2 linked regions of the Arthrobacter sp. ERGS1:01 genome follow. The protein of the gene in region 2 interacts with the protein of the main gene of each other region in a pairwise test. Links are inferred from orthologs where the notes say so. Each region holds a gene or a part of one and is shown on either strand. Other genes may lie near its edges.

Region 1 (14,782 bases), 1.9 Mb from region 2 along the record:
TCGCCACCGGGCCGGGTGCAATAGCGGGCGCCTGAACTGCAGGCGCCTGGGTTCCGGGCGCAACAACGGGGATGGGGCCGGCAAAGTCGGCTTCCGCCGCGCGACGGCCCGCGCGGGTGCGCACCGGCTGCACGGTGGGTGCCTTGGCCGGTGCCGGCTTGACGGCGGCAGGCGCAGCGGCGGCAGGCGTGCCGGGAGCGGTCTTGGCAGCTGCCGCGGGGCCCTGCACGGGTGCGGGGCCCTGCACGGGTGCGGGCCGGGCCGGTGCCGGGCTGGCGGGTGCCGGCTTTGTGGCGGCCGCACCCGGAGCGGGCTTGCCGGGCGCGGCAACGCCGGTAGCGGGCTTGCCGGGCGCGGCAACGCCGGTAGCGGGCTTGCCGGGCGCGGCAACGCCGGTAGCGGGCACGGCGGGAGTCGGCTTGGCCGGGACCACTGCCGGCGGCACCACGGGGTTGATGCTGGTGATGGGGGCGCGTTCGGCGTCGAGCTGGGCCTGGCGCAGGGCGCGACGGGACGGCAACGGTACGGCGGGGGCGGCGTCAACAAGTTCCTTGTAGGCGCGCAGTGCCGCACGGTCACGGGCACGCGTCTGGGAGGACCGTTCCCGCGGGGCCGCCGTGGCGGCGTCCTTGCCCGAGGGACCGTCGTCGGCGGTTGGTGCGACCGGCTCCGCGGAAAGCGTGCGCCGGCCGTGGCGCTCGGCCTCGGGCGCGACGGCAGCAACCGGTACGGCCACCGGCTTGGCTGCGGTGTCCTTGGCGGCAACAACCGGCGCGGGCGGCTGCACCGTCGCGCTGTTGGCTTGTTCCGACTTGGCCACCCGCATTTCCCTGCGGCTGCGAGCCGGCTCCGTTTCCTTGCTCATCACTTACTCATTCAGTACTAGAAGTCACCGATAGGACGCTTCCCGCGGTGTCGCCATGTGGTTGAACATACAGCCCATACTTGGCGATGTATTGAACCACGCCGTCCGGAACCAGGTACCAGACGGGATTTTGCTCTTGAACCCGGGTGCGGCAATCAGTGGAGGAGATCGCCATGGCGGGCACTTCCAACAAACTTACGTCGCTTCGACCCATATCGTCGAGCTCATGGCCCGGGCGCGTCACGCCAACGAAGTGTGCCAAATCCCACAGCTCGTCATTGTCCTTCCAGGACATAATCTGGGCCATGGCGTCGGCGCCGGTGATGAAGAACAGGTCCGCCTCGGGGCGCATCCGCTTCAAATCACGCAAGGTGTCGATCGTGAACGTGGGGCCGGGGCGGTCAATATCGACCCGGCTGACCGTGAAACGGGGGTTCGCGGCAGTGGCGATGACCGTCATCAGGTAGCGGTGTTCGGCCGCACTGACTTCCCGGTTTGCCTTCTGCCAGGGTTCCCCCGTGGGCACGAAGATGACTTCATCAAGCTTAAATACACTCGCAACCTCGCTGGCTGCGACGAGGTGACCATGGTGGATCGGATCAAACGTGCCGCCCATGACTCCAACGCGGAGACGGTCGCGGGCGCCTTCCAGGGAAGGCACCACGCGGGTTCCCTTAGTGATGGGAGGAATCCGTCTCGTCGCCGTGGCCGTGCTTGTTGGTGTGCTGGCGGTGCGGGTCATCCGTGCTGGGGACGGCCGAGTGGCGGTTGCCCAGGTTCATGAAGGACACGCAGATGAACATCAGCAGCATCAGGAACACGAACATGGTCCCGCCAATGACGAACGGCGGCGCAATGAGCGGCGCGGCTTCCTCGTGGGCGGCTGCTTCGGCAAGGACGACGCCGGCAAGCTGGGTCAGCATGTTTTCTCCCCTATGGGTTGGTAGCCGGACACAATTTCGCTGCGACCGGCCAAACGTGGCTTGGATTCCCTCTAATGGTACGTGGTATCCGCCGGCACTGGCACACCTGCCGCGCCGGGAACTGCCCGCGCGGCCCGGTTAACCCGGAACGGACACCCCTTCAGGAAGGGACGGCGTTTGCGGTTTCGGCCGGCGGTATACCGCCGGCCGAAACCGCAAACGCCGTCCCTTGTGAAAAACGGGTCACGCCGGCAGGTGGGGATCAGCCCCGGACTTGGCCCTCGCCCTGGACGATCCACTTGGTGGTGGTCAGCTCGCCCAGGCCCATGGGGCCGCGGGCGTGCAGCTTTTGCGTGGAAATGCCCACTTCGGCGCCAAGCCCCAGTTCCCCGCCGTCGGTGAAACGGGTGCTGGCGTTGACGATCACGGCGGCCGAGTCGATTTCGGCGATGAACGTCTCGGCGTTGGCGAGATCGTTGGTGAGGATCGCTTCGGTGTGGCCGGTGGTCCAGGTGCGGATGTGCGCCACGGCGTCCTCCAGCGAGTCCACCATCTTCACGGCAAGGTCGAGGTCCATGTATTCGGTGGCCCAGTCATGGTCGGTGGCCGGGGTGCTGGGAACGCCGGCGGGAACCACCGCGGCGATGCGTTCGTCGACGTGGAGGCGGACACCGGCGTGGTGCAGGGCGGTCAGCACGGCCGGCAACACGGTGGAGTCCTTGTGGACCAGGAGTGTTTCGACGGTGTTGCACACGCTGGGCCGCTGGGTCTTGGCGTTGAGCAGGATCTCCACGCACATATCTTCCTTGGCACTGCTGTCAATGAAGATGTGCACATTGCCCTCGCCGGTTTCAATGACGGGGACGGCCGCGTTTTGCACCACGGTTTGGATCAGTTCGCGTCCGCCGCGGGGAATGAGCACATCCACCTGGCCGCGGGCGCGCATCAGCACGTTGGCGCCTTCGCGGCCGTACTTGTCCACCGACTGGACGGCGTCGGCGGGCAGGCCCACGGCATCCAGCGCGTCGCGCAGGATACCCAGCAGGGCGTCGTTGGTGTGGGCGGCCGCTGTTCCGCCGCGCAGGACCACGGCGTTGCCGCTCTTGAGCGCAAGGCCGGCAATGTCGACGGTGACGTTGGGGCGTGCCTCGTATATGGCCGCCACGACACCCAGGGGAACGTTGACCTGGCGCATGCGCAGGCCGTTGGGCAGTGTTTGGCCGCGGACCACATTGCCCACGGGGTCGGGCAGGGACGCCAGGTTTTCCAATGCGTCCGCGAGGCCCTGGATGCGCGGCGGGGTCAGCGTGAGCCGGTCAAGCATGGCCGCCGACGTGCCATTCTCCCGCCCCGCGGCAAGATCCCGGGCGTTGGCGGCCAGGATGGGTTCCTGCTGGGCAAGGAGGGCGGCGGCCATGGCGCGCAGGCCCTTGTCCTTCAGGGCGCGGTTGGCACCGGCCATGCGGCGCGAGGCCAAACGGGCCCGGTCCGTGATTTCACGAATCCCGGCGACGACACTTTGTTCAACAATCTGCTCGGTCATGGCTTAAGTGTAAGGCACGCTTATGTGGCCAGGAGCACCAAGTCGTCCACGTGCACTACCTCGCGTTCGTATTCCCGGCCCAATTCGCGGGCCAGCTCCTTCGTGGAGCGGCCCAGCATCTGGGGCAGGTCGGCGCAGGTGTAGTTCACCAGGCCGTGCGCGATCACGTTGCCGGCGGTATCAGCGATCTCCACGGCGTCGCCGGCGTCGAAGTCGCCGGAGACGGAGACGATGCCGGCCGGGAGCAGGGACTTGTGCCGCTCCCGCACGGCCCGGACCGCGCCGTCGTCGAGCACCAGGCGGCCGCGGATGTCGGCAAGGTGGGCCAGCCACAGCATGCGCACGGGGCGCTTGCTGCCGTTGATGCTGAACCAGGTGCCCACGTCCTCGCCGGCCAGTGCCGCCCCGGCGTTCGCCGTCGAGGTGACGAGGGCGGGGATGCCGGTTTCGGCGGCGATCAATGCGGCCTGGACCTTGGTGGCCATGCCGCCGGTGCCGACGCCGGCCTTGCCTGCACTGCCGATCACGATGCCCTCGAGGTCTTCGGGGGAATCCACCGTACTGATGCGCACGGCGCCCTCGGACGGCGGGCCGTCATAGAGGGAGTCGACGTCGGAGAGCAGCACCAGGGCGTCGGCCTTGACCAGGTGCGCCACGAGGGCCGCCAGGCGGTCGTTGTCGCCGAAGCGGATCTCGTGCGTGGCTACGGTGTCGTTTTCGTTGACGATGGGCACCACGCCCAGGTGCAGCAGCCGTTCCAGCGCCCGGTGGGCGTTGACGTATTGGCGGCGGCGGGTCAGGTCCTCGGCGGTGAGCAGGACCTGGGAGACCGTGACGCCGTGGCCGATGAACGCACTGTTGTAGTGCGCCATCAGCAAGCCCTGGCCCACGCTGGCCGCGGCCTGCTGCGTGGCCAGGTCCTTGGGACGGCGGGCCAGGCCCAGCGGAAGGAGGCCCGCGGCGATGGCGCCGGAGGAGACCAGGATGATCTCCGTGCCCGCCAGGCGGCGCCGCGCGAGCACATCCACCAGCGCCTTGAGGGCGGCCTCGGAGATTCCGCCGGCCACCGAGGTCAGCGACGACGAGCCGACCTTCACCACGATCCTTGCGGCCGAGGCGATCGCCGAGCGTGACTCGGCGACCGTCTGGCCGGCCTCCACGTTAGAGCCCATCGTTGTCCGACGCACCGCCCTCGGCGTCAAGGTCGGCCTCGATGACGGCGTCCTTGACGTGCTTGCGGTTGGTGGACTCGGTCCAGACGCCGGCCTTGCGCTCGGCTTCCAGCTCGGCGCGGGCGGCAGCCTTGGCGTCGCGGCGGTCCTGCTGCTCCTCGCGCTTTTGTGCACGCGTGGGGCGGTCGCCAAGGTCAAGCAGGCGCAGGTCGGTGCCGCGGGGGCGGCCAGGTGCTCGGCGCCGCCCATCATGGTCGGCTCCCAGTCGAAGATCATGCCGTCTTCGCCGCCAATGACCACGGTGTCCCCGGGGGTGGCGCCGGCCTTGAACAGGCCCGTCTCCACGCCGGCCTTGGCCAGGCGGTCAGCGAGGTAGCCGATCGCTTCCTCGTTTTGGAAGTCGGTCTGGCGGACCCAGCGCTCGGGCTTTTCGCCCATGACGCGGAACAGCGGTTCGAGGTTCTTCTCTTCACGGCGGATCGTGAACGGGACCGCATTGACGGCGCGCGGGCGCAGCACCACGGGGGTTGCCTTCACGGGGGCGGCGGCAATCGCGTCGCGGGCGCTCTGGACGATTTCGGCCATCGCGAAGCCCAGCTGGCGCAGGCCCTCGTGGCTGGCGGCGGAGACCTCGAACACGCGGTAGCCGCGGGCCTCGAGGTCGGCACGGACAAATCCGGCCATGTCGCGGCCGTCGGGGGAATCGACCTTGTTCAGGGCGATGAGCTTGGGGCGCTCGTTGAGCGGCACCACGTCGCCGTCGGCGCCGGCGAAGCTCATGTCGACGGCGTAGCGGTCAAGTTCGCTTTCGATCACGGCGAGGTCGGAGATCGGGTCGCGGTCGGCTTCCAGGGTGGCGCAGTCAAGCACGTGCACCAGGGCGGCGCAGCGCTCCACGTGGCGCAGGAAGTGGTGGCCCAGGCCCTTGCCCTCGCTGGCGCCTTCAATGAGGCCCGGGACGTCGGCAATCGTGAAGCGGACGTCGCCGGACTGGACCACGCCCAGGTTCGGGATCAAGGTGGTGAAGGGGTAGTCGGCAATCTTGGGCCGTGCGGCCGACATCGCGGCGATCAGGCTGGATTTTCCGGCGGACGGGAAGCCAACCAGGGCGATGTCGGCGATCGACTTCAACTCAAGGACGACGTCGCGCTCGTCACCTTCGATGCCGAGCAGGGCGAATCCGGGGGCCTTGCGCTTGAGCGAGGACAGTGCTGCGTTGCCGAGCCCGCCCTGGCCGCCGGCCGCGGCAACATATTCGGAGCCTTCGCCGACGAGGTCGGCCAGGACGTTTCCGGCCTTGTCCTTGACGACGGTGCCGTCGGGGACGGTCAAGACCAGCGATTCGCCGATCTTTCCGTCGCGCCAGTCACCCATGCCGGGGCCGCCGTTGGAGGCGTGGCGGTGGGGTGCGTGGTGGTAGTCAAGGAGGGTGGTGGTCTGGGCGCTCACGCGCAGGATGACGTCGCCGCCGTCGCCGCCCTTGCCACCATCGGGTCCGCCGAGGGGCTTGAACTTCTCCCGGTGGACCGAGACGCAGCCATGGCCGCCTGTCCCGCCGGATACGTGCAATACAACCCGGTCAACAAAGCTGGCCAATGAATTCTCCTTGATTAGTACTTGCTGGTGCGCACCAATTCTAGTCCGCGTGGGGTTTGACCCCTAGATGCAAAGCGTGTGCTTGTTAAAAGCCTGTGGAGCGAGCCATGCGGCCCGCTCCACGAGGTTTTACTGAAATATTAGACCGCAGCTGCGACGATGTTCACGACGCGACGTCCACGACGCGCACCGAACTCGACAGCGCCGGCTTCCAGTGCGAACAGCGTGTCGTCGTTTCCGCGACCTACGCCCTCGCCCGGGTGGAAGTGGGTGCCGCGCTGGCGAACGATGATCTCGCCCGCCTTGACAACCTGACCGCCGAAGCGCTTGACGCCCAAGTACTGAGCGTTGGAGTCACGACCGTTGCGAGTGGAACTCGCACCCTTTTTATGTGCCATTTGAAATGCCTACCTTTTGACTTAAGTTTAAGAGGATCTACAGGTTCGCTTGATTAAGCGATCGAGGTGATCTTGACCTTGGACAGTTCCTGACGGTGGCCCTGACGCTTCTTGTAGCCGGTCTTGTTCTTGAACTTCTGGATGACGATCTTCGGTCCACGAAGATCCTCCAACTTCTCAGCCGTAACCTTCACATTAGCCAGGTCCTTCGCGGCGGTGGTGATTGTCTCACCATCGACCAGGAGCAAAGCGGGCAGCTCAAGCGTGCTGCCAACTCCACCGGGGACGCGGTTCATGGTCACGTAGTCTCCGACGGAAACCTTTTCTTGACGGCCGCCTGCGCGGACAATCGCGTACACCACTGGGGAACTCACTTCTCTCGACGTTTATAACAAAGAATTTATGTGCCTCAACGCCGTGGACCTCAATGGAGTTCTACCATGGAGTGGTTGCCCTAAGTGTTGGCGTAAGCACCGAAGATCAAGAATACGCTAACTCTTGCTCCGGCCGCAAATGAGACTGGTTCCGCGCCATCGACCAGGGAGTAAACGAACCGTAATCCGCCTGCCCCGCCCGTTCAACGGAACCGTGCAGAACCACCTTAGCCTGCTTTGTGCCCCCGGGTGTATTCATAAGCCGCGACGCGCCGTGTTTTTCCGCCCCAGGTCCGTGGCGTTAATCACCTACGGCGTGCAGCCGGGGTGCGTCGAAGAAGTCCACCTCGTATTGGGCCGAGTGCGCGAAGGCCGTGCGCATGCGGGCACGTTCTTGTTCCGAGCCTCGGCGGGCCGCGGCGTCGACGATCGAAATGGCCGTTTCGGTGGCCTGGGCAAACGCCTCGTCCGCATAGGTTTCCAGCCAGCTCCCGTAGGGGTGGCCGGCGCTGCGGCTGGTGTAATCGGCGTGCAGCACCCGGCCCACCTCGGCGTACAGCCAGTAGCAGGGCAGCACGGCCGCCACGACTTCGCCATAGCTGCCGGCAAACGCGGCCGCCTGCAGGTGGTCGACATAGTGCTTCGTCACGGGCCCCTGTTCCACCGTGGCGGGGTGCTTGCTGAGCCAGTCCCGGTGCAGGGACAGCTCCACGGCCAGGCAATTTTGCGCCCCACCGGCCCAGAAACGCTGCTCCTCCTCGGTGGGGGCCAGTTCGCTGGCCCGGGCAAGCACCCGCGAATACGCGTTCAGGTACATGGCGTCCTGCGCCAGGTAGTAGGCAAAATGGGCTTCCGGAAGCGTGCCGTCGGCCAGGTCCTTGATGAAGTCAAGGTCAAGGATGGCGGCCATTGGGCCGGCCGCGTCCGCCCAGAGTTCGCGGCCAAAGGCGCCCGCCGCGGGCGGCACCGACTCCCACAGCTCATGGAAGTGGTTGACGGGCCCGTGCCCGTGCCCCACGACCAGCTCGGCGGAAGTCTCCAGCGCCCGCGTGAGCCATTGCTTGACGCGTTCCACGGTGAGCACCCAATCTCCCGTGGTGACCTGCACCGTGGCCAGGGCTGCCGACAGGGTGCAGCCGGTGCCATGCGTGTTGGGCGTGTCGACGCGGCCGGAGCTGAAGTGGGCCATGGCGCCGTCGGGGCCGATCAGGGCGTCCGGGCATTCGGGCCCGGCCAGGTGCCCGCCCTTGACCAGCACGTGGATGTCGGCGGAGGCGGCCAGCACCTTGCCCTGCTGCAGGGCCGCCTCCCAATTGCCGGCCTCCGGCTCACCGAGCAGCGCCGCCAGCTCGGGCAGGTTGGGGGTCACCAGGTGGGCCTGGGCCAGCAGGCCGCGCAGGCCCTCCAGGGTGCCCTCCCCGGCAAGGGAATCGCCGCTCGTGGCAACCATGACGGGGTCAAGGACGACGACGGCGGGCCGGGTTTCCGCCAACCACTCCCCCACGGTTGCAATCACCTCGGCAGTGCCAAGCATGCCAATCTTGACGGCGTCGAGGGTGATGTCCGCGGACAGGGCATCAAGCTGGCGGCCCAGGAACTCGGCCGGCGGCACGTGCACGTCCGCCACACCGCGGGTGTTTTGTGCCGTCAACGCCGTGATCGCGGCCATGGCGTAACCGCCGTGGGCGGAAATCGCCTTGATGTCCGCCTGGATGCCGGCCCCTCCGGAGGGATCGGAACCGGCGATGCTCAGCACGCGCGGGTGTCGCACCACGGTGCCGGGCACCCCGGAAGCGGGTGACGCCGTCGCGGGCCGTGCAGTATTAGGCCGTGCAGTATTAGGCAATGCAATGACAGGCACAGTTGAGGTGTTGTGATTCATCCGGACATCCCTTCGCCGGTGCTAACCGGACAGGTTCAACGGGTCTTTTCTCAGCCGGCCCTGATAGTCCGGCACCCCGTGTCTTTTTCCAGCCTAGTTCCGTTGCCCGCCCTTAACGAAAACTGACCCGCAACAGTGGCCGGAATTTCAACGAAACTTGAAATTCCAACCACTGTTGCGGGTCAGCTAAGGGTGCGGGCTAAAGCTCGGACGCCGGGACGCCGACACCCAACATGATGATCGGCTCCGCCGCCTTCTTTTGGGCCACTGCGGGCGCCGGGCGTTCCACGGCGGCGCTGCTGTGCGCCGGGGATCCGTGGGCGTGCGCGACGGCGTCGGACGTTTCAACGCTCGTCTCCGCACCGCCCTGGGCGCTGCGGGCACTGCGGTTGCGGCGTCCGCGGCGTGACCGCGAGCGGTTCCCGCCGGCGGCATCGTGCTCCGCTGCCGCATCGTGCGGGCCGGAGAGCTGGTCGAGTGCCTCGGCAAGTCCGGCAAGTGCGGCGGCCGGGTCGGCGAGGTGGTCGGCGTCGTCCTGGTGGTGTCCGCGCGGCAGCTCCACGGCTTCCCCGCCCAGGGTCAGCGTCGCGGTGTCACCCAGGCTCGTGGGCAGGGTGTTCACCGGCACGGCCTCGTGGTGCTCGTGGTGGTCCTCGTGGTGCGCTGCAGCGGCCGCGGCGGCAATGTTGGCCAACGCAGCCCGGGCGGCAGTGGCCTTCTGGGCCTTCTCCGCCTCGGTGGCGTCGTCATGGACGGGCGCCTGGACCTCGACGGCATCCGTCGCCTCGGCGTCGCCCTGCTGGTTGCGGTTGCGGTTGCGCTTGCGTTCGCTGCGGGTGGAGCGGTTGGCCGTGCGTTCGCTCTCGCGGTGATCGTTACGCACCGGCTGCGGGTGGTGCTGCTCGGCGGCAACGGTGTGCACGCGGCGGTGCTCCACGGGAATCTCATGGGTGACCATGCCGCGGCCGGCACAGGTTTCACACTGCTCGCCGAAGACTTCCAGCAGGCCGGTACCCATGCGCTTGCGCGTCATCTGCACCAGGCCAAGGCTGGTGACCTCGGCGACCTGGTGCTTGGTCCGGTCGCGGCCCAGGCATTCCACCAGGCGGCGGAGCACCAGGTCGCGGTTGGATTCAAGGACCATGTCGATGAAGTCGATGACGATGATGCCGCCAATGTCGCGCAGGCGCAGCTGGCGGACCACTTCCTCGGCGGCTTCGAGGTTGTTCTTGGTGACGGTTTCCTCGAGGTTGCCGCCGGAGCCGGTGAACTTGCCCGTGTTGACGTCCACCACGGTCATGGCTTCGGTGCGGTCGATCACCAGGGAGCCGCCGGAGGGCAGGAACACCTTGCGCTCGAGGGCCTTGGAGATTTGCTCGTCGATGCGGTGGGCACCGAAGATGTCCTCGGGCTTGGTCCACTTCTCCAAGCGGTCCAGCAGGTCCGGGGCAACATAGGTCACGTAGGCCTCGATGGTGTCCCAGGCTTCCTCGCCGGAGACGATCAGCTTGGTGAAGTCCTCGTTGAAGACGTCACGGACCACCTTGATGGTGAGGTCGGGCTCGGCGTAGAGCATCTCCGGGGCCAGCGTCTTGTTGGAGGAGGCACGGTTGTTGATGCCTTCCCACTGGGCGCGCAGGCGGTTGATGTCGTTGGTCAGCTCTTCCTCGCTGGCACCCTCGGCGGCGGTGCGCACAATGACGCCCGCGTTCTCGGGCAGGTGGTCCTTCAGGACGCGCTTGAGGCGGTTGCGCTCCACATCGGGGAGCTTGCGGGAGATGCCCGTCATGGAACCGCCCGGCACGTACACCAGGTAGCGGCCCGGCAGGGAGATCTGGCTGGTCAGGCGGGCGCCCTTGTGGCCCACAGGATCCTTGGAGACCTGCACCAGCACCGAATCGCCGGACTTGAGCGCGTTCTCGATGCGGCGCGGCTGGCCGTTGAGGTTGGCGGCGTCCCAGTCAACTTCGCCCGCGTACAACACGGCGTTGCGGCCGCGTCCAATGTCAACGAAGGCCGCTTCCATGCTGGGGAGCACGTTCTGGACCTTGCCCAGGTAGACGTTGCCGATCAGGGAGTCCTGCTGGGTCTTGGAGACAAAGTGCTCGGCAAGGATGCCGTCCTCCAGGACACCGATCTGGATGCGGTCATCGTTTTGGCGCACCACCATGACCCGGTCCACGGATTCGCGGCGGGCCAGGAATTCGGCCTCGGTGATGACCGTGCGGCGGCGGCCGGAGTCGCGGGAGTCGCGGCGGCGCTGCTTCTTCGCCTCCAGGCGGGTCGAGCCGCGCAGGCTCGTGACCCTGTTGGACGCGCTCGACGACGATTCCACCGGCGTGCGCGGAGCCCGCACCTTGGTGACGGTGTTGGGCGGGTCCTCGTCCGTGCCACCCGTCAGTTCAAGGTCCTGCTCGCCGCGGCGGCGACGACGACGGCGACGGGATGTGACGCCGTCGGCCTCACCGTCCTCGGCCGAGGCGTCATCGTCGGAGGATTCCTCGGAAGCTTCGGCGGCCTTGTTGCGGCGGTTGCGGTTGCGTCCGCGGCGCGGGCGGGAATCGGCGTCCTCGTGGTCCTCGGCGTCGTCCGCATCCTGCGTGGACTCGGCCGGCGCGGGGACGGCCAGGCTGAGGTCGGGGGCCAGGAACAGGGCCGACATGCCGGCGGCCGGAGCCAGGAACAAAGCGTCCGCTGCGGCTGCCGTTTCGGGTGCGGCCGCTTCCGGTGCAGAATTTTCCGGAGACGCCGTTTCGGGTGCTGCCTCGACAGCTGCTTCAACGGTTGCGGCTTCGGGCTCGGCGGCTTCAACCTTCTTTGCGGCCGGCTTGCGGCGGCTGCGGGTGGTCTTGGCTGCCGGGGCTTCCCCTGCGGCAACAGCCTCGGCGGGAACGGTTTCGCTCACGGCCGTTTCGGCCGGCGCTGCCTCGGCGTCCACGGCTGCGTCGGCCTTCTTGGTGGTGCGGCGACGGGCCGGTGCCTTCTTGGCCGGGGCGGCGGGCTCGGTTTCCAGGGTCAGCTCGCCCTGGACGGCCTCGAGCTGGACGGTCTCGGCCTGCACGGTACTGGCGGCAACCGGCTCCTCGACGGGAGTCGTGGCCGGTGCGGTGACGGGTGCCGTGGCACGGCGTCGCGGGGCCCGCTTGGCGGGGGCTTTTTCGGCCGGTGCCGGCTCTGCAATGGCCTCGAGGATCACCGTTTCGGTGACGTCCGCGGCGTCTGCGGGTTCGACGGTCTTCTTGGAACGGCTGCGGCGAACCGGGGCCTTCTTGGCCGGGACCTCGGCGTCGACGGCAACTGCGGTCTCAACTGATGCGGTCTCAACGGGAGCCGTTGACGTTACCTTCGCCGACGCGCGTCGGCTGCGACTCACTTTGGCCGGCGCCGGCGCCGTGCCCTCTGCGGTTGCATTTGCTTCTGTTGCGGGTTGTTCATTGTCCATTTGTGGCGTTAACCTTTGCGCCGCTGCGACACTCCCACATCGAGTGCCGCCAACGGCTGATGTGTCAACACCCGCAGGCGTTGACGGAAGTCGTCTAATTACCTCCCGGGCGGCACCAACTTCTGGGTGCGCAAGCTCCGAAAAGCCGATGGTTTGCCGGAACCGCACTAATCTGCGTGAAACGGACCTGGTGGATGGCTGCCATGAAATGAAGCGTCGTCACCGGCCGTCCCCTGGGCGTGCCATCGGACTGAGGGGCGCATGTGGATCGCCGATCAGCCACCACCATTGTCTCATACGCGCCCCGCCGAGGGATTGATTGGAGCGCGGCGCGCCAAGTTTGCCACGCTAGAATCAGGACACGATGACCGGTCGATTTGAAAAGGACACCATGCCTGCCTCCAGCGTCTCCACCCGCCGTCCAACGGATGAGAAACTGCCCGCCTTGACGCGGGCCAAACCGTTCGGCTGGTTCCTGATTGTCACGGGGCTGGTTTCCTGGCTGGCCTCCGCCACGCTGGTGCTCGAACGCCTTGCCCTGTACGCCGACCCCAACAAGAACCTCAGCTGCGACGTCAACACCTGGATCTCCTGCGGCAATGTCATGAAGACCCCGCAGGCGGCGATCCTGGGCTTCCCGAACCCGTTCATCGGCGTTGCGGCCTTCGTCGTCATCATCACCACCGGCGTGGTGCTGCTGGCGGGCGCGCAGCTGAGCCGCTGGTACTGGCTTGGCCTGCAGGCGGGCGTCACGGCCGGTTTCGCCCTGGTGTGCTGGTTCTGGTTCCAGGCCGTCTACGTCATTGCCACCCTGTGCCCGTACTGCATGATCGTGTGGGCCATGATGATCCCGCTGTTTATATGGCTCACCATGCGGAACATCGTCCATGGGGTAATCCCGGCGCCCGCGGGCCTGACCAAGTTCCTCAAGGACTGGGCCTGGATCATCATGGGCCTGGTCTACCTGGGTGTGCTGGCCTCGATCTTCTTCAAGTTCATGTACCTGATCATCGGCTCCAACGCATAAATAACTGGCTAAACGAACGGAAAGGGCACCCCCCAATTGGGAGGTGCCCTTCCTTTTTTGTTTCAGCGGTTCCTAGGCGAACCAGATGCCGATCTCACGCTCTGCGGACTCCACGGAGTCCGAGCCGTGCACCAGGTTCTGCTGGACCTTCAGGCCCCAGTCGCGGCCAAAGTCGCCGCGGATGGTGCCGGGGGCGGCCGTGGTGGGGTCGGTGGTGCCGGCCAGGGCGCGGAAGCCCTCGATCACGCGGTGGCCCTCAAAGATGGCCGCCACGACGGGGCCGGACAGCATGAATTCGACGAGGGGTTCGTAGAACGGCTTGCCCACGTGCTCCTCGTAGTGCTGCTCGAGCTGCTCGCGGGTGGCGTTGACCTTCTTCAGCTCGGCCAGCGTGTAGCCCTTGGCTTCAATCCGGGCCAGAACGGCGCCGGAGAGGTTGCGGGCAACGCCGTCGGGCTTGACGAGTACAAGGGTGCGCTCAATGCTCACAGTTGATCCACTTTCAGTTGGTTTTGGTGTTGTTATCAGTCTACGGGCTCGGGGTGGGCGGCATCCCACTCGGCCTGGACGCGGGCCCGTTCACGGTTTTCCCGGTCGATGCGGCTGCCAGCGTGCAGCGCGTACCACCAGGCGAGGGCGAAGAGCACGCCCACCACGAACATGGCCGTTTCCCAGAAACCGGCGGCAATCAGCAGCAGTTGCAGGATCCAGCCAACCGCCGGCCCCCACTTCTTGCCCACGAATGCGCAGGTGACGATCATCAGCACGGCCAGGACGCCGGCCACCAGCAGGTAGACAGGGTTCTTACCCGTGGCGCCAAAGAGCGCCAGCCCGGCAAAGAGCGCCACGAACGCCTCGAGCACCAGAACCGTGGAGGCGAAGAGCATCTTGGTGGAACGGGCCTTCTTGGGCATGCCCGGGCGCCATTCGCGCTGCGCCTTGGTCAGTCGTGCCATGGTCCTAGGCACCTTCCTTTTCCCCGGGGCGGCCCAGCAGGATGCGGGCCTCCCCCACCACGGTGATGGAGCCGGTGATCAGGACGCCGCCGGCGAGATCGTTGTTGGCCTCGGCCCGCTCCACGGCCCATTCGATGGCGTCGTCGAGTTTCTCGGCAATGTGGACGTCGTCCTCGTCCCAGCCCAGGTCAACGGCCATTTCGGCCAGTTCTCCGGCCGGGATGGCGCGCGGGGAGTTGGACTGCGTGAGGCAGATTTCCGCCGCCTCCTCGCCGTAGGACTCCTTGAGGGTGCGCAGGATTTCCTCCGCGTCCTTGTCCGCCAGGACGCCCAGGACCACCACGAGCTTGCTGAAGGAAAAGGCCTCCTGCAGGGCTGTAGCGCTGACGGCAATGCCGGCGGGGTTGTGCGCGGCGTCCACCACAATGGTCGGGGACGTGCGCAGCACCTCGAGCCGACCGGGCGAGGTGGTGTTGGCGAAGCCCTCCTGGACCAGGTCCAGGTTCAGTTCCTTCTCGCCGCCGCCCAGGAACGCCTCGAGCGCGGCAAGCGCGACGGCGGCGTTCTCGGCCTGGTGCTCGCCGTGCAGCGGCAGCAGGATCTC
Region 2 (14,759 bases):
GGGCCGGCGCCGTTGGCGGCGCGGTAGGCGTTGGCCTGCTCGAGGATCTTGGCCAGGAACGGATCGCTCACTGCCGGAGCTGCGGGGGCTGCCGGAGCGGCCTGGGCTGGGGCGGCCTGGGCGGGAGCAAGGCCCCCCGTGAGGAGGGTCGCCGTCATGGCAAGTGCCACGAACAGTCCGGATAGCTTTCGCATGTAACTTTCCTTGCGTTAAGAATGGTGGTGCGGAGTGCGGGCACAGTTGCTCCCCATCGTAGCCGCCGTCGTCGGCGCCGCGAGGGCCCCGACAAGCCCGGGCGCGCCCACGGCCGGCAAGGATCGAAAAGTGCCGGCGGAATATCCGGGCCCCACCGGGGTGGCGGGGCATAATGGGAAAAGTAAAGCAAAGGGGCTTTCGGCATGGCAGTTGTGGCACGGATTGGCTGGGGCACATGCCCGCGCAGCCGGTGCCGGCGCCCGGGTGCCGTCCGCGAGCCCGCCGCCGCGCATGGAAAAGGACACTTACCGCCATGACCGAAGAATTCCCCAGCACTGCCCTTGCCGGAGCCGATTACCCCGTCAAGGACCATCCCATGTGGATAGGTGGCGAGCCGGTGGCCTCCGATGGCGGCGCCTGGCGCGACGTCCACAACCCGGCCCGCCGCGAAAGCGTCATTGGCCGGGTGCCCGCCGGGACGGTGGGGGATGTGGAGCGGTCCGTGGCCGCGGCCCGGGCGGCGTACCCCGCATGGCGCTCCCAGCATTTCACCGGCCGCACGAAGGCGTTGCTGGCCATCGCCGACGAGCTGGAGCAGCGCACCGAGGAATTTGCCCGGCTCACGGCACTGGATACCGGCAACGCGCTGCGCACCCAGGCCCGCCCCGAGGCCACCACCATGGTGGCCATGTTCCGCTACTTTGCCGGCATCGCCGGGGAGGTCAAGGGCACCACGCTGCCGGCCGGCGACGACCAACTCCAATACACGCGGCTCGAACCGCTGGGCGTGGTGGCGTGCATCCTGCCCTGGAACTCCCCGCTCATGATCGCTGCCTTCAAGATCCCGGCCGCGCTCGCCGCCGGGAACACCGTCATAATGAAGGCCGCCGACGACGCCCCGCTCACCATCTTGCTGCTGGCGGAAGTCTGCAACCATCACGTGCCGGCCGGCGTCGTCAATGCCTTGACTGGGCGCGGGGCCGTGATTGGCGACGCCCTCGCCACCCATCCCGGCGTGGACAAGATCTCCTTCACCGGTTCCACCGAGGTGGGGCGCTCGGTGGGTGCGCAGGCCGGCGGCCGGCTTGCCCACATGTCCCTGGAACTGGGCGGGAAAAACCCCTCGGTGGTGTTCCCCGACGCCGTGGACGAGGAATTGATCGACGGGTTGCTGCTGGCCTCCCGCTTCCTTCGGCAGGGCCAAAGCTGCACGGCCGGGTCCCGGCTGTACCTGCACGAGGACATTTACGACGAGGTGCTCGAAAGGCTCACCGCCAAGCTCGGCGCCCTGAAAGTGGGCGATCCGCTGGAGGAGTCCACGGATATGGGCGCCATCATCAACCTCAAACAACACACCCAGATCAGCCAATACCTCGACGAGGGCCGGGCCACCCCCGGCATGACGGCCGTGCTGGGCGGGCACGCCCCCACCGAGGGTGCACTGACCGAGGGCTACTACCACCTGCCCACCATTTTCGGGGGCGGTCGCAACGACTTCCGGCTGGCGCGGGAGGAGATCTTTGGCCCGGTGCTCGTGGCCATCCCGTGGCGGGACACGGCCGAGGTCATCGCCATGGCGAACGACACCAACTACGGCCTGGCCGCGTTTGTGTGGAGCCACAACCTCGACGACGCGTTGAACACCGCGCACGGGATCGACGCCGGTTGGGTGCAGGTCAACCAGGGCGGCGGGCAGGTGGTGGGGCAGTCGTACGGCGGCTACAAGCAAAGCGGCATGGGCCGGGAGGTGTCCCTGGAGGGCATGCTGGAAGGCTTCACCCAAACCAAGCAGATCAACGTGAAACTGCGCGGCGTCTCCCGTGGCTGAGGAGAATGCTGCCCTGCCGCTGGACGGATCCCTGCCGCTGGCGGGGATCCGAGTCCTTGACTTGAGCCGCGCCCTGGCCGGGCCCTACGCGACCGCATTGCTCAGCGACCTGGGGGCGGAGGTCATCAAGGCCGAGTCCATCAAGGGCGGCGATTCCAGCCGGGGCTGGCCACCCTTCGAGGACGATCACAGCCTCTATTTTGACTCGGTCAACCGCGGCAAGGCGTCCATCGCGATCGACTATTACACTCCGGCCGGCAGGGAACTGTTGTGGACGCTGGCACTGGGCGCCGACGTCGTGGTGGAAAACTTCCGCCCCGGCGTCCTCGCCACCATGGGCCTTGACCCGGACGCCCTGCGCGTGGCCAAGCCGGGGATCATCATCGCCTCCGTCAGCGGCTTTGGCGCCACGGGGCCGCTGAGCCACGCGCCGGGCCTGGACCAGGTGGCGCAGGGCATGACGGGGCTCATGTCCGTCACGGGTTCCGATGCCGGGCACATGTTCCGGGTGGGCGTGCCGATCGTGGACCTGGTGTCGGGCATCAACACCGCGCTGGGCATCGCCGCGGCCCTGGTGGGGCGGGCCCGCACGGGCACGGGGATGGAGGTGGCGACGTCGTTGTTGGAAACGGGGCTGGCGCTCTCCGCCTTCCAGGGCCAGCAGTTCCTCAGCACGGGGGTGGTGCCCGAGCCGCAGGGCAACACGCACCCGGCACTTTCGCCGTACGGGGTGTTCGCCACGGCGGACATTCCCCTCATCATCGCGGTGGGCAACGAAAAACAGTGGCGCCAACTCTGCGTGCTGCTGGGCGCCGCGGAACTGGCGGACCGTCCCGGCTATGCCACCAGCAATCTGCGCCATTCCAATGAGCCGGCGCTGAAGGCCGAACTCGAGGGACTGCTGTCCGGGCGCACGGCCGCGCAGTGGCTGCCGCTGCTGCGCGGAGCGGCCATCCCGGCCGGGCCCATCTACAACTACGAACAAGCCTTCGCCGACGAACAAGTCCGGGCCCTGGACCTGGTGGAAACCGTGCAACGCAACGACGGCACGGCCCTGCCCCTGGTGCGCGGCCCCATCTCCATCAACCGCACGGCGCCCACAATCCGCAAGGCCCCGCCCGTGCTGGGCGAGGACACCCTGGCCGTGTTGGAGGGCCTGGAACTCAGCCCGGAACAGATCGCCGGGCTGCTCGACGCCGGCGTGGTGCTGGCCGCGCCGCCGGCGTCCACCGGCGGCGTGCCATGAGCGACGGCACGCTGCGCGTCGACATTGACGGCGCCACGGCAACCCTCATCCTGGACAATCCCGCCATGCGCAACGCCGTCACGGAGGCCATGTGGCAGCAATTCGAGGCGGTGCTGGAACACCTTGACGCGAACGACGCCGTCAAGGTGCTGGTGGTGCGCGGGGCGGGGACGCACTTTTCCGCCGGCGCCGACATCTCCGCGGTGCAACGGATCCTGCATGATCCGGCCACGGGCCACAACGACGGCGGCGACATCACCATCGCCGAGGAGGCGCTGGCCCGCTTCCGCAAACCCACCATCGCCGCAATCGACGGCTATTGCGTGGGCGGCGGCTGGCAGATTGCCGGCGCCTGCGACATCCGGCTCGCCTCCGAAAACGCGACCTTCGGCATCACCCCGGCTCGGATCGGCATTGTCTACCCGCTCTCCGGGATCCGGCGCCTGGTGCAGCTGGTGGGCCCGGCCACGGCAAAATACCTGCTGTTCAGCGGCGACTTCATCAACGCCGCCGACGGCGTCCGCCTGGGCCTTGCCACGAAGATGCTGGGCATCGCCACGTTTTGGGAGGACGTTGCCGCCTTCGCCAACCATTTGGGCCGGCGCTCGCAGTTCTCCATCCAGTCCCAAAAGGACCTCATCAACACGATCAGCGGCGGGGCACCCGAGGCGGCGTTGGCGGAGCGGAACGCGTACTGGCAGCGCGAGATGGCCGCGGCCGAGGACCCGCGCATTGGCATTGCGGCGTTCCTGGCCAAGGAGGCGCCGCAGTTCAGCTGGCTGCGGCCGTCCGCGCAGCCGGCGGCCGGGGCGGACGAGCCGGATTGGTCCAGCGGGCCCGGCCCGGATTCTCATCTGCCCTGAGCAGAACACCGGCGCGCGGCACCCCTGGCGTGGTTACTGTGGAGCATGTCACAGATAGCCAGCCTTCATCCGCTGCCGGCGCCGCGCGCCGACGGGTCCGTGCCACGGACGGAAACGCCCGAACCGTTGTGGCGGGAGGTCCTCGGCCGGCGGTTGCGCCGGCTCCGGCTGCACCGCGCGGAAACCCTGGTGGAAACGGCGCAAACGGCCGGCATCTCCCCGCAATACCTCTCCGAGATTGAGCGCGGTCGCAAGGAACCGTCCAGCGAGATGATCGCCGCCGTTGCCGGGGCACTCGGCAGCAATCTGCTGGAATTGACCGAACAAGTCACCGCCGAGCTGCGGCACGGCCGCCGTCTGCTGGTTCTCGAATCGGTCCCGGCCCTCGGGGTTCCGCAGTCCGCCGGCCCGGCCCGGCAGGCCTCCTGGACCTCGCAGGTCTCGCTGTCGCTCGCCGCTTAGCCGGGCCGGCTGGGTAGCCGGGCCGGCCGCACAAGCCGGCGACCGGCGTCGTCGGCCCCCTGCAGAAGACCGACGACGGCGGGCGCTCAGGCCGTGCGGGCCAACTCGGGCCGGGTCCGGGCGCGCTTGCCCAGGACCTCATCGATCAATCCGTACTCGAGCGCGGCCGCCGGCGTGAAGATCCGGTCCCGGTCGGTGTCCCGGCGCAGCGTTTCCACGGACTGGCCGGTGTGGACGGAAAGGATCTCCTCCAGTTCGGCCCGGATCCGCACCACCTCGTCGGCCTGCAGGATCAAATCGGGGATGGTGCCCCGGCCCTGCGCGGCAGGCTGGTGCAGGACCACCCGCGTGTGCGGCAAGACGGCCCGCCGACCGGGTTCACCGGCAGCCAACAGCACGGCTCCGGCGGCCATCGCCTGGCCCACGCAGGTGGTGGCGACGGGCGACTGGATGTACATCATGGTGTCGTAGATGGCCAGCATGGAGGTCATGTCGCCGCCCTCGCAGTTGATGTAGAGGTTGATTTCGCGGTCCGGGCTCGCCGCCTCCAGATGGAGAAGCTGGGCGATCAGCGCGTTGGCAACGCCCGGATCGATGGCCGTGCCCAGGTACACGATCCGCTCGGTTAGAAGGTGTGAATAGACGTCCATGATCCGTTCGCCGCGGGCGTCCGAGGTAATGACGTTGGGAATCGTGTAGCCGCTCATGCCTGCACCCCCAGGCCCACCCGGCGGTGCCGGGACGGCGTGATCTGCTCGAAGCGCTCCACGATCCCGTCGATGAAGCCGTACTCCCGGGCTTCGACGGCCGTGTACCAGCGGTCGTGCAGGGAGTCGTCAAAGATGCGCTGCAACGGCTGGCCGGTGTCCTCGGCGATGATGCCCAGCACGGTGTCCCGGGTTTGCCGGAGGTCGTTGGCCTGGACCTCCACCTCCACGGCCGAGCCGCCAATCCCGGCGGAGCCCTGGTGCATCAGCACCCGTGCGTGCGGCAGCGCAAAGCGCTTGCCCGGGGTGCCGCCGGAGAGCAGGAACTGCCCGGCGCTGCAGGCCAGGCCCAGGACCAGGGTGGAGACGTCGCATGGCACCAGGCGCATCAAGTCGTGCAGGGCCAACATGGCCGGCACCGACCCGCCGGGTGAGTGGATCCACAGCGCAATGTCCGTGGAGGCGTCATCGGTGGCCAACGCCATCAGCTGGGCCGCGAGCAGCGTCCCGTTGTCGTCGTCGAGCACGCCGTCGAGGACCAGGATCCGCTTTGCCAGCAGCTGCTCCCGGGCCAACGCGGTAAAGACCGGTTGCTTGTAGTTTTCATCCATGCCACCAGCCTGTGCCGGATGCCTTGTGGTGTCAGCAATTCCCTGCCTGCAGCAGATCTGCCGCAGGCGGCGGGCCTTCCCAACCAGGTAGCTGCCCCTTAACGAACTGTGTTGCAGTAGTTGCACATCATTCAACTGATTTCGGTTGTTTGGCGTGTAACTACTGCAACACAGATGGCGAGGGGCTAGTTTTCGTCCTCGGTGATCTTGCCGCGGGCCAGCCGGAAGCGGCGCTCCGTCTGCCGGGCCAGGGCTTGATCGTGGGTGACCACCAGGATCGTCGTCTTCTTCTCGTGGGCCAGTTGGCGCAACAGGGCGATGATCAGTTCGCCCGTCTCGTCGTCGAGGTTGCCCGTGGGCTCATCGGCAAGGATCAGCTTCGGGTTGTTGGCCAGGGCCCGGGCAATCGCCACACGCTGCTGCATGCCGCCGGAAAGCCGGTTGGCCTTGCGCTGGTGCATCTCCTCCGTCAGGCCCACCTGGTCCAACAGCTCCGCGGCACGCTTGCTGCGCTCACCGTGGGACAGGCCGGCAAACTCCATGGGCAGCATGACGTTTTCCTTGGCCGAGAGGTTCGGGATCAGGTTGTACGCCTGGAAGACAAACCCGATGTCGTCCCGGCGGTAGGCCGTCAACTTCCTGTCCGGCAGCTTGGAAATGTTCACGTCGTCGACGATCACATCACCCGAGGTGGCCTTGTCCAGGGCGCCCAGGAGGGACAACAGCGTGCTCTTGCCGCTGCCGCTCTTGCCAAGGATGGCGGCAAAGGTGCCCTGCTCCAGGCTGAAGCTCACGCCGTTGACGGGCTTGATGGTCCGGTCGCCGGAATTGAAGGTCTTGACGACCTCATTGACTGTCAGCATGGTCTTACTCTCCTCGCAGGACTTCGATGGGGCGGACCTTGGCGGTCAGCAGGGCCGGGATGAGCGCGCCGATGGCCGCAATGGCCAGGATGCCGACGGCGCCCAGGACCAGCGTCTGCCAGCCAATCGAGGTGCTGATGGTGCCGATCAGCTGGTTGGCGCCGGCAAATGCGCCACGGGTCCGGGTGAACCCGCCCCCGCCGAAACCGCCGCCACCGAATCCGCCTGCGCCACGCGCCGCACCGGCGGCCGCACTGGTGGTGCCGGTGTTGCCGGCAACGAGTGCGCTGACGATCGGGTTGCTGCTGAACGCCGCCACGATGGCGCCAACCACGGTGCCCAGGACCACCAGGACCATGGCCTCAAGGACGAACTGGACCCCGATGGTGCGGTTGGAGGCGCCAATGGCCTTCAGGACGCCAATTTCACGGCGCCGTTCACGGACCACCATGATCATGATCAACAGCACGATCAGGCCCGCCGTCACGAGGGAGGCGATGAACGCGATGAGCGAGATGTTCGCAACACTCCCCAGCGAGATGATGGCGCTCTGCAGATTGGCCGAGCCCGCGGTGACATCGACGTTGGAGGCGCCCAATGCCGAGGTCAGGGCCGTCTGGGTGGAGGCGACGTTGTCGATGCTGTTCACGACGACGGTCAGGCTGCTCAACTGGCCCGCCTGGGACGTGAGGGTCTGTGTGGCCGCCAGCGGGAGGTAGATGGCGTTGTTGTCGAACGCGTCCCCGGCGTCAAAAATGCCGGCGACCTTCATGGTCCGGTCCTGAACGGTGAACGTTGAGCCCACCTTCAGGGAGTTCTTCGTGGCCAGCGTGGTGCCGACCAGTGCCTGCGTTGAATTGGCCGCGAAATCGCTCAGCTGGGCACCGGTGGTGACGTTGATGGCCGCGCCGGTGGCCGTGGTCGAGGTGGAAACGCCGGTGGCCTCGATCGGGATGCTGAACGTGCGGGTGGGGGTGGTGGTTCCGGAGTCCGAGCTGCTGTTGCCGTTGCTGTTGTTGCGCTGGCCGATGGACCCCGGCGCCACGGCCGATTCCAGGCTGGTGGTTCCGCTGGTGCCAAATCCGCCGAAGCCGCCACGGCCCGGTTCGGTGCTGGAATTGCCGCCCGAACCGGTGGACCCGTTCGATCCGGAGGAGGAGCTGGAGCTGCTGGCCGTGGCCGAATTGGCCAGCCGCACAGTGAGCGTCCCGGTCACCGAGGAGACGTTGGCGACGCCCTGGGCCTTGGTGAGGTCCGCCGTCGTCAGCGGATTACCGCCGCCGAGGCCGCCACGGGAGCCGGCAGGATTGACCGTCAGATTGTTGCCGACGGATGCTTTGAGGGAGTCCACCTTGGCACCGACGGCCTGGTTGGCCACCAGCATGGCCAGTGCCAAACCGATGGCCACCGCCAGGATGACCACCACGGCGCCGCTGCGCACCTTGTTTCGGAACGCGTTACCCACGCTCCGTGAAACGACACTCATGTCTTACTCCCTAGTGCTGTGACCACCCTCGCGGCGGCCGTCTGGGTTCAATCGTGAGCGCACCCGCAGGACGTTCATTATGGGTTGCCTGTGTGCGGGCTGTGAGATTCTTCCCCGGTAGAATGGAGTTAGCGAATACATGTCGACGTAATTGAGGGTCACTTGCTGGAATTTACCGCCCGATTTGCCACCGCCGCAGAGATCGACCAGTGGGATACCTTGGTGGTCGCGAACCCCAACGGGGGCAACCTGCTCCAGTCCGAGGCCTTTGCCGCCGTGAAGAAAAATTACGGCTGGACCCCCCAATTCGTGGCGTTTGAGGGCCCGGATTACACCAGCTACAACCTGGTCCTGGAAAAATCCTTCCCCCTGCTGGGCAAGTTCTGGTACCTGATCAAGGGACCCGATGTAGCGGACGTGAGCCACATTCCCGCCATGATGACGGCATTGCGCGCGTTTACCCGGGCGGCCCGGCTGAACGTGTTCGCCGTCAAGATCGAGCCCGACGTCGTCGCCTCCCCGGAGGCGCGCACCATCCTGGAGGGTGCCGGCCTGGTGAAGGTGGCGGACCTGCAGCCCAACGACAACACGGCCCTGCTGGACATCACCCCCGAACCTAACGAACTCCTGCGCAAACTGCACTCGCGCGGGCGCAACGCCGTGCGCCGCGCCCAGCGCGAGGGTGTGGAAGTGGTCCGGATGGAACCCACCGAAGACACCATGCGGGCCCTGTACGAACTGATGGAGGGCACCTTCGAGGCGAAAAAAGCCGGCCAGGCCCGTGAGTTCGACTACTTCCGCCAATTCTGGAGCGGGTTCTGCGACCGCGGCCAGGGCCAGTTCTACTTTGTCTACGAGAACGGGGTGCCCTCGGTGGGCGCGTTCGTCATCAACTACGGCGCCAAGGCCACGTACAAGGACGGCGGCTCGCTGCAAAAGCGCGCCCAGTACGGTGACTCGCACCTGATCCAATGGGCCGCCATCACCGACATGCAGGAACTCGGCGCCCGCCAGTACGACTTCTGCGGCACGCCGCCGTCGGACCGGCTCAAGGACCCCACCCACCCGCACCACGGCCTGGGCCTGTTCAAGACCAGCTTCACCAAGACCGTCACCGACTTTGTGGGCTGCTACGACCTGCCGCTCAGCCCGGTGCGGTATAAATTGTGGACGGTCGCCGGCGAACGGCTGTTCCGGCAGCTGTACACCCGGCGCACCGGACAAAAGTTCTACTAGACACGCAACAGCCGCACGACGACGGCCCTACAGGGACGCCGCCGGGTGCGGCGGGGCCCGGCCCCAGGGAGAGCGGATGAGCAGCAGTCCCCAGCACGGCAATGGGCACGAAGGTAATGGGCAAGGTCCCGGCAAGACCGGCAACGGTGGCGCGGGCAACAGCAGCGCGGGCAAGGGTGATGCCGGGAACGGCCCTGCCGGTCGAGGCAACAGCGAACTCGAGGGCGTCGGCCAGGCGGCCCGGATGCCCAAACCCGCCCCGGGCCCCAAGCAGGCCACGGGCACTGCGCCGCCGGCCGGGATGATCCCGCTGGTGCCCACCCCGCGCCCCAACAAGGCCGCCCGAAACGTCCTGCGCCGCCTGGTGCAGGGGGAGACCCCGCCCACGGCGCCCATGAACATTGTGGAGCGGCTGGCCGGCAGCCCCTACGCCAACCCCATGATCCAGGTGGGGAAGGCCGACGAATCGGCCCGCAAGACCATCGACTTCGCACTGCGCCTGGCGGAGACCATGTTCCGCTACGGGGCGGGTGCCCTGGAGGTGGAAACGTCCATCATCGCCGTGACGGCCGCCTTTGGGTTGCGCAACATCGAGGTGGACATCACCAACCAGTCGGTCATCATCAACTACGCCCACCGCGACGGCGTACCCATCACCTTGCTGCGGGTGGTGCGGTCCTGGACCAACAACTACGCCGGGCTGGTGCAGGTGCACGAACTCGTGACCGACATCGTCACCGGCGGCGTGACCCGCTCCGAGGCGCACCGCCGCCTCGACACCGTCATCAAGCGGCCCAAGCCGTTCCCGCGCTGGATGGTGTCCCTCGCCGAGGCCGTGTTTGCCGCGGCCGTGGTGGGCGTGATCGGCGGTTCCGTCTTCGGCATGATCGTGGCCCTGCTGACCATCCTGCTGGCCGGCCAGGTGGCCCGGGTGCTGGGCAAGTGGCGGGTTCCGGACTTCTTCGTCACGGCCATCAGTTCCTTCATCGTCACCGTGGTGGCCGTGGTCTGTTTCATCTTCCACGTTCCGCTGAGCCCGTCCCTGGTGGTGGCCGGCGGAATCCTGCTCATGCTGCCGTCGGGCCGGCTGGTCTCCGCCGTCCAGGATGCCATCAACGGCTTCCCGGTCACCGCGGCGGGCCGCTTCCTGTCCGCATTCCTGAGCTTTGGCGCCATTGTGGCCGGCATCGCCGTGGCCCTCGTGACGGCGGCGCTCTTTGGAACCAACCGGCTGGACGTGGCCGAACCCATCGCCGGATCCCTGCCGCTGCTGCTGGTGCTCCCGCTCGTGGCGTTGGCCACCGTGGCCATCTGCATCGCCGAACAAACCGCCGTGCGCCTGGTGCTGCCCACCACGGTGGTGGCCCTCCTGGGCTACCTGGCCTACTTCGCGGGCCTGCAATTGGGCCTGGGTGGTCGGTTCGCGCCGGCCCTGGCCGCCGTCATCATCGGCATCCTGGCCCGGGTGATCGCACTGCGGCTCGGCGCCCCGCAACTCGTGGTGGCCGTGCCGTCGATCATCTTCCTGCTCGTGGGCCTGTCGATCTTCCGCGCCATGTTCGTCATGACGCTCACGCCGGAGGACTCCGTGACCGGCGCCGTGGGCATCTTCAACGCCCTTGTGGTGATCCTGGCCGTGGCCGCCGGCGTGGTCCTGGGCGACAACATTGCCCGCCCGCTCACCCGCACCAACGGCCACAAGGACCGCCGGCGCAACCGGCGCCGCTAACACATTCCGGCCTCTGCGACTTCCGAACGAAGGTCCGCGTGGCGGCTTAGAGGATCTTACCGATCGGCTGCTTCTTCTCCGCCTGGAAGTAGTCCTCGGTGCGGCCGTAGGCCCAGTAGCCGGACAGCGAAACCTGGCTGCGGGCCAGGCCGAACTGCTTGAACAAGACGTCGCGGAGCGCCTTCATGTACTCGCGTTCGCCGTGCACAAACGCGTCCACGACGCCGTCGGGCCGGGGGCCGTTGGCCACGGCCTCCACCAGGAGGGTGCTTTGCGCCGGGGTGGCGCCGGCCCGGAACAGCCACGTCAGCGTCACGCCGGAGGGCGCGGCGACCGGCTGGATGTCGGCCTCCGTGTCCACCTCGAGGTAGGCGTGCCCGACGGCGTCGGCCGGCAAGGCCTCGATGGCGGCGGCGATCGCGGGCAGTGCTGCCTCGTCGCCGGCGAACAGGTACCAGTCGGCGTCGGGGTTGGGCCGGTACGCGCCGCCCGGGCCGGAAAAGATGATCCGGTCGCCCGCTTGGGCGGCTGCGGCCCACGGCCCGGCCAGGCCGGAATCGCCGTGCAGCACAAAGTCGATCGCCAGCTCCTGCGCGGCCAGGTCCACCCAACGCACGGTGTAGGTGCGGGTGGAGGGCCACTGCTCGCGCGGCATCACCTCGCGCAGGGCAAACACGTCCACCGGCTCGGCATAGTCCACGCCCGGCTGCAGGAAATGAATCTTCACATACATGTCGGTGGCGTCCTTGGGAACAAAGTCGGCCAGCCCGGCCCCGCCGGCAACAATGCGCACCATGTGCGGGCTGAGCCGTTCGGTGCGCACCACGTTGAGGGCGACCTGGGTGCGCGGCTTCACGGCCGGCGCAACAAACGGTTCCTTGCTGGTGTCAGCGGGATTCACTTTTTAACTCCTGGACGGTCGGGATGCCTGAAAAACGCGGCCAAGTTAGGCCTGCCTTACAATATCAGCCCCGCGGGCATCAGGCGGTCGGCAGAGCCCACTCGATCGGGGCGGCACCCTGCTCCGCCAACGCGGCGTTGACGCGGCTGAACGGGCGCGAGCCAAAGAAGCCGCGGGAGGCCGACAACGGGCTGGGGTGGGCCGACTCAATGACCGCCGTGCCCGCCAGCAGGGGAGCCAGCTTCTGTGCGTCCTTGCCCCACAAGACGCTCACCAGAGGCTGCTTCCTGGCCGCGACGGCCGCGATCACGGCGTCGGTCACCTCCTCCCACCCACGACGGCGGTGGGAGCCGGCCGCTCCAGGGGCCACGGTCAGGACCCTGTTGAGCAGCAGCACGCCCTGGCCGGACCAGGCGCTCAGATCTCCATGCGTTGCGGGGGCGATGCCCAGGTCCGATTGCAGTTCCTTGTAAATGTTCGCCAGGCTCCGCGGCAGCGGGCGGGTGGCCGCATCCACGGAGAAGGACAGCCCCACGGAGTGCCCGGGCGTGGGGTAGGGATCCTGGCCCACCAACAGGACCTTCACGCCGGACAGCGGCGCCGCCAACGCACGCAGCACCCGGGTGGGCTCGGGCAGGAAGGATGTGCCGGCGTCGTACTCGCGGCGCAACATGGCGCCCAGCCCGCACAGCTTGTCCTCCAGCGGCGCCAGTTCCTGGGCCCAATCGGGGGCCAGCAACGACAGCGGGTCGGCGGCCAGGGTGTCCAGGGCGTGCAATTGGGCCGCATCCCACGGGGCGGGGGTGCCGGCGGCCGGGAAGTCAAAGAGGCTGGGGGTGGAATCCATGCCTTCCATTCTCGGCCATGAAGCACCCCAATGCTCCCTCCACAGGCCAGCCTGGAGGCGGCATTCTCAACAGGGCCGTGAATGACACTGCTGTCATTCGCACCTATCATGGAAGATATGGGCCGGCCCGTTGGTGGGCATGGCCGTGCGGAAAACGAATGGAGTGTGTTGTGGCGCAATCAGCTGAGCCGATGCCGCATGCACAGGACCCGGAACCGGGCCCCGCAGCGGGGCTGAGCGAGCGGGACGAGCAGATGCTTGCCCTGGAACGGCAGTGGTGGAAGTACGCCGGCGCCAAGGAACAGGCCATTCGGGATATGTTCGACCTGTCCGCCACGCACTACTACCAAGTACTCAACGCCTTGATCGACACGGAAGCCGCACTGGCCCATGACCCCATGCTGGTCAAACGGTTGCGTAGACTACGTACGTCGCGTCAGAAAGCCCGAACCGCACGCCGGCTCGGCAACTGACCTACGCTCACACTGCCTCACTCCCAAGGACAGCACCGCACCATGACTAATTACCCGCGCGACGAATTCGACCGCGTCCCGGAAAACTCGGCCCGCCACGGCGTCCACCGCGCTTCCTTGGAGACCCCTCCGCGCAGCCTGGTGCCGTTGATGGTGTTTGGGGTTGCGGCGTTGTGCATCGGCCTGCTGGCCTTTTTGATCGTGCCCAAGATCGGCAACCACAACACCCCCGTGACGCAGCAGGCCGTGGTGCACCAGAGCGCCACCGCATCCGCGTCGCCCAAGACGGCTGCCCCGACGACGACGCCGGCCCCCACCACCGCGCCGGCCACGCCGAAGGCGACGCCGACTCCGACGCCCAAGCCCACACCCACCCCGGCCTCCGTGGTGGACAAGACCGTCCCCGTTGCGATCTTCAACGCAACGGGCATTGGCGGCCTGGCCGCGAAGTACACCGGCACCGTCACGGCAGACGGCTGGACCGTTTCGCAGGCTGCGAACTGGTCCGGGCAGCCGCAGGCCGCATCGGTCATCTTCTACGACGGCACGGCCCAGAAGGCCAACGCGCAGGCGCTGGGTGCGTCGCTTGGCATCGCCAACCTGGTGGACACTGCCGAACTCGGCGTGCCGCTGGCCGTGGTCCTGGGCCCGGGCGCCTTCTAGGCCAGGTCCCGCCAAACTTTGCCGGGAGTTTTCAACCGGTGACCATATGACTGTGGCGAGCAAACCATCCGGTTTGCTCGCCACAGTCATATGGTCACTCCATCGAAGTGCGCGGTGGGCCCGCGGCCGGGTCAGTCCTTGAGCGGAACGCCCTTGGCGTCCGTGCGGTAGTTCTCGTGGCCGACAAGGATCAGGATGCCCTCGATCAATCCCCAGATACCCATGAACGGTGCCAGGAAGCCGAGGCTGATGACCGAGACAAGCAACTGGATCAAGCCGTTGCGGGTGTTGCCAAGGTAGAAGTTGTGGATGCCCAGGCTGCCCAGGAGGATGCCCAGGATGCCGGCGACGATCTTGGACTTTTGCTCCACACCCGGCGCGACGGCGTACGGCTGCCCCTGGTACGGCTGGCCTTGGTAGGGCTGACCCTGATAGGCCGGCGGCTGGCCCTGGTACTGCTGCTCGGGGTAGGCCGGCGGCTGGTAGGTGGCCGGTGCGGGCTGGCCATAGCCGGCGGTCGGAGCCGGCTGGCCGTAGGGATCGGCGGGGGCATCGGAGGGAACGGACGGGTAGGCGGGTGCTTCCGGGGCCGCCTGAGCCTCGGGAACCGGCTGGACCTCGGGGGCTGACGGGGCGGGCTGACCGTAGG

The links.
Region 1: the proteins of AL755_RS04505 (region 2) and ndk interact in binary tests that used the Escherichia coli proteins (3 or more experiments, as listed by UniProt). The link is inferred for Arthrobacter sp. ERGS1:01 from one-to-one orthologs.

What each region holds. Positions count from the first base shown.
Region 1 is NZ_CP012479.1:1,984,388-1,999,169, forward strand. What follows is about bases 12,004-14,782. They hold ndk (nucleoside-diphosphate kinase), read right to left. Parts: upstream 13,712-14,782; coding sequence 13,295-13,711; downstream 12,004-13,294. Other genes in these bases: AL755_RS12900 (Rne/Rng family ribonuclease), read right to left, coding at 12,004-12,195; AL755_RS12905 (vitamin K epoxide reductase family protein), read left to right, coding at 12,560-13,222; AL755_RS12915 (DUF4233 domain-containing protein), read right to left, coding at 13,747-14,178; AL755_RS12920 (bifunctional folylpolyglutamate synthase/dihydrofolate synthase), read right to left, coding at 14,183-14,782. Outside these bases: AL755_RS12855 (hypothetical protein), read right to left, coding at 1-865; nadD (nicotinate-nucleotide adenylyltransferase), read right to left, coding at 873-1,607; AL755_RS12865 (hypothetical protein), read right to left, coding at 1,540-1,788; AL755_RS12870 (glutamate-5-semialdehyde dehydrogenase), read right to left, coding at 2,051-3,331; proB (glutamate 5-kinase), read right to left, coding at 3,352-4,503; rpmA (50S ribosomal protein L27), read right to left, coding at 6,240-6,497; rplU (50S ribosomal protein L21), read right to left, coding at 6,551-6,859; AL755_RS12895 (bifunctional hydroxymethylpyrimidine kinase/phosphomethylpyrimidine kinase), read right to left, coding at 7,173-8,753; more of AL755_RS12900, read right to left, coding at 8,953-12,003. UniProt on the Escherichia coli protein: Major role in the synthesis of nucleoside triphosphates other than ATP. The ATP gamma phosphate is transferred to the NDP beta phosphate via a ping-pong mechanism, using a phosphorylated active-site intermediate.
Region 2 is NZ_CP012479.1:98,503-113,261, forward strand. The notes cover bases 11,091-13,846. They hold AL755_RS04505 (uracil-DNA glycosylase), read right to left. Parts: upstream 12,975-13,846; coding sequence 12,207-12,974; downstream 11,091-12,206. Other genes in these bases: AL755_RS04495 (threonine/serine exporter family protein), read left to right, coding at 11,091-11,226; AL755_RS04500 (siderophore-interacting protein), read right to left, coding at 11,273-12,127; AL755_RS04510 (DUF3263 domain-containing protein), read left to right, coding at 13,166-13,447; AL755_RS04515 (LytR C-terminal domain-containing protein), read left to right, coding at 13,490-13,846. Outside these bases: AL755_RS04445 (CAP domain-containing protein), read right to left, coding at 1-194; AL755_RS04450 (aldehyde dehydrogenase family protein), read left to right, coding at 509-2,023; AL755_RS04455 (CaiB/BaiF CoA transferase family protein), read left to right, coding at 2,016-3,269; AL755_RS04460 (enoyl-CoA hydratase/isomerase family protein), read left to right, coding at 3,266-4,132; AL755_RS04465 (helix-turn-helix domain-containing protein), read left to right, coding at 4,178-4,594; AL755_RS04470 (ClpP family protease), read right to left, coding at 4,681-5,301; AL755_RS04475 (ClpP family protease), read right to left, coding at 5,298-5,912; AL755_RS04480 (ABC transporter ATP-binding protein), read right to left, coding at 6,098-6,775; AL755_RS04485 (ABC transporter permease), read right to left, coding at 6,780-8,261; AL755_RS04490 (lipid II:glycine glycyltransferase FemX), read left to right, coding at 8,424-9,497; more of AL755_RS04495, read left to right, coding at 9,574-11,090; more of AL755_RS04515, read left to right, coding at 13,847-14,110; AL755_RS23915 (TM2 domain-containing protein), read right to left, coding at 14,242-14,759. UniProt on the Escherichia coli protein: Excises uracil residues from the DNA which can arise as a result of misincorporation of dUMP residues by DNA polymerase or due to deamination of cytosine.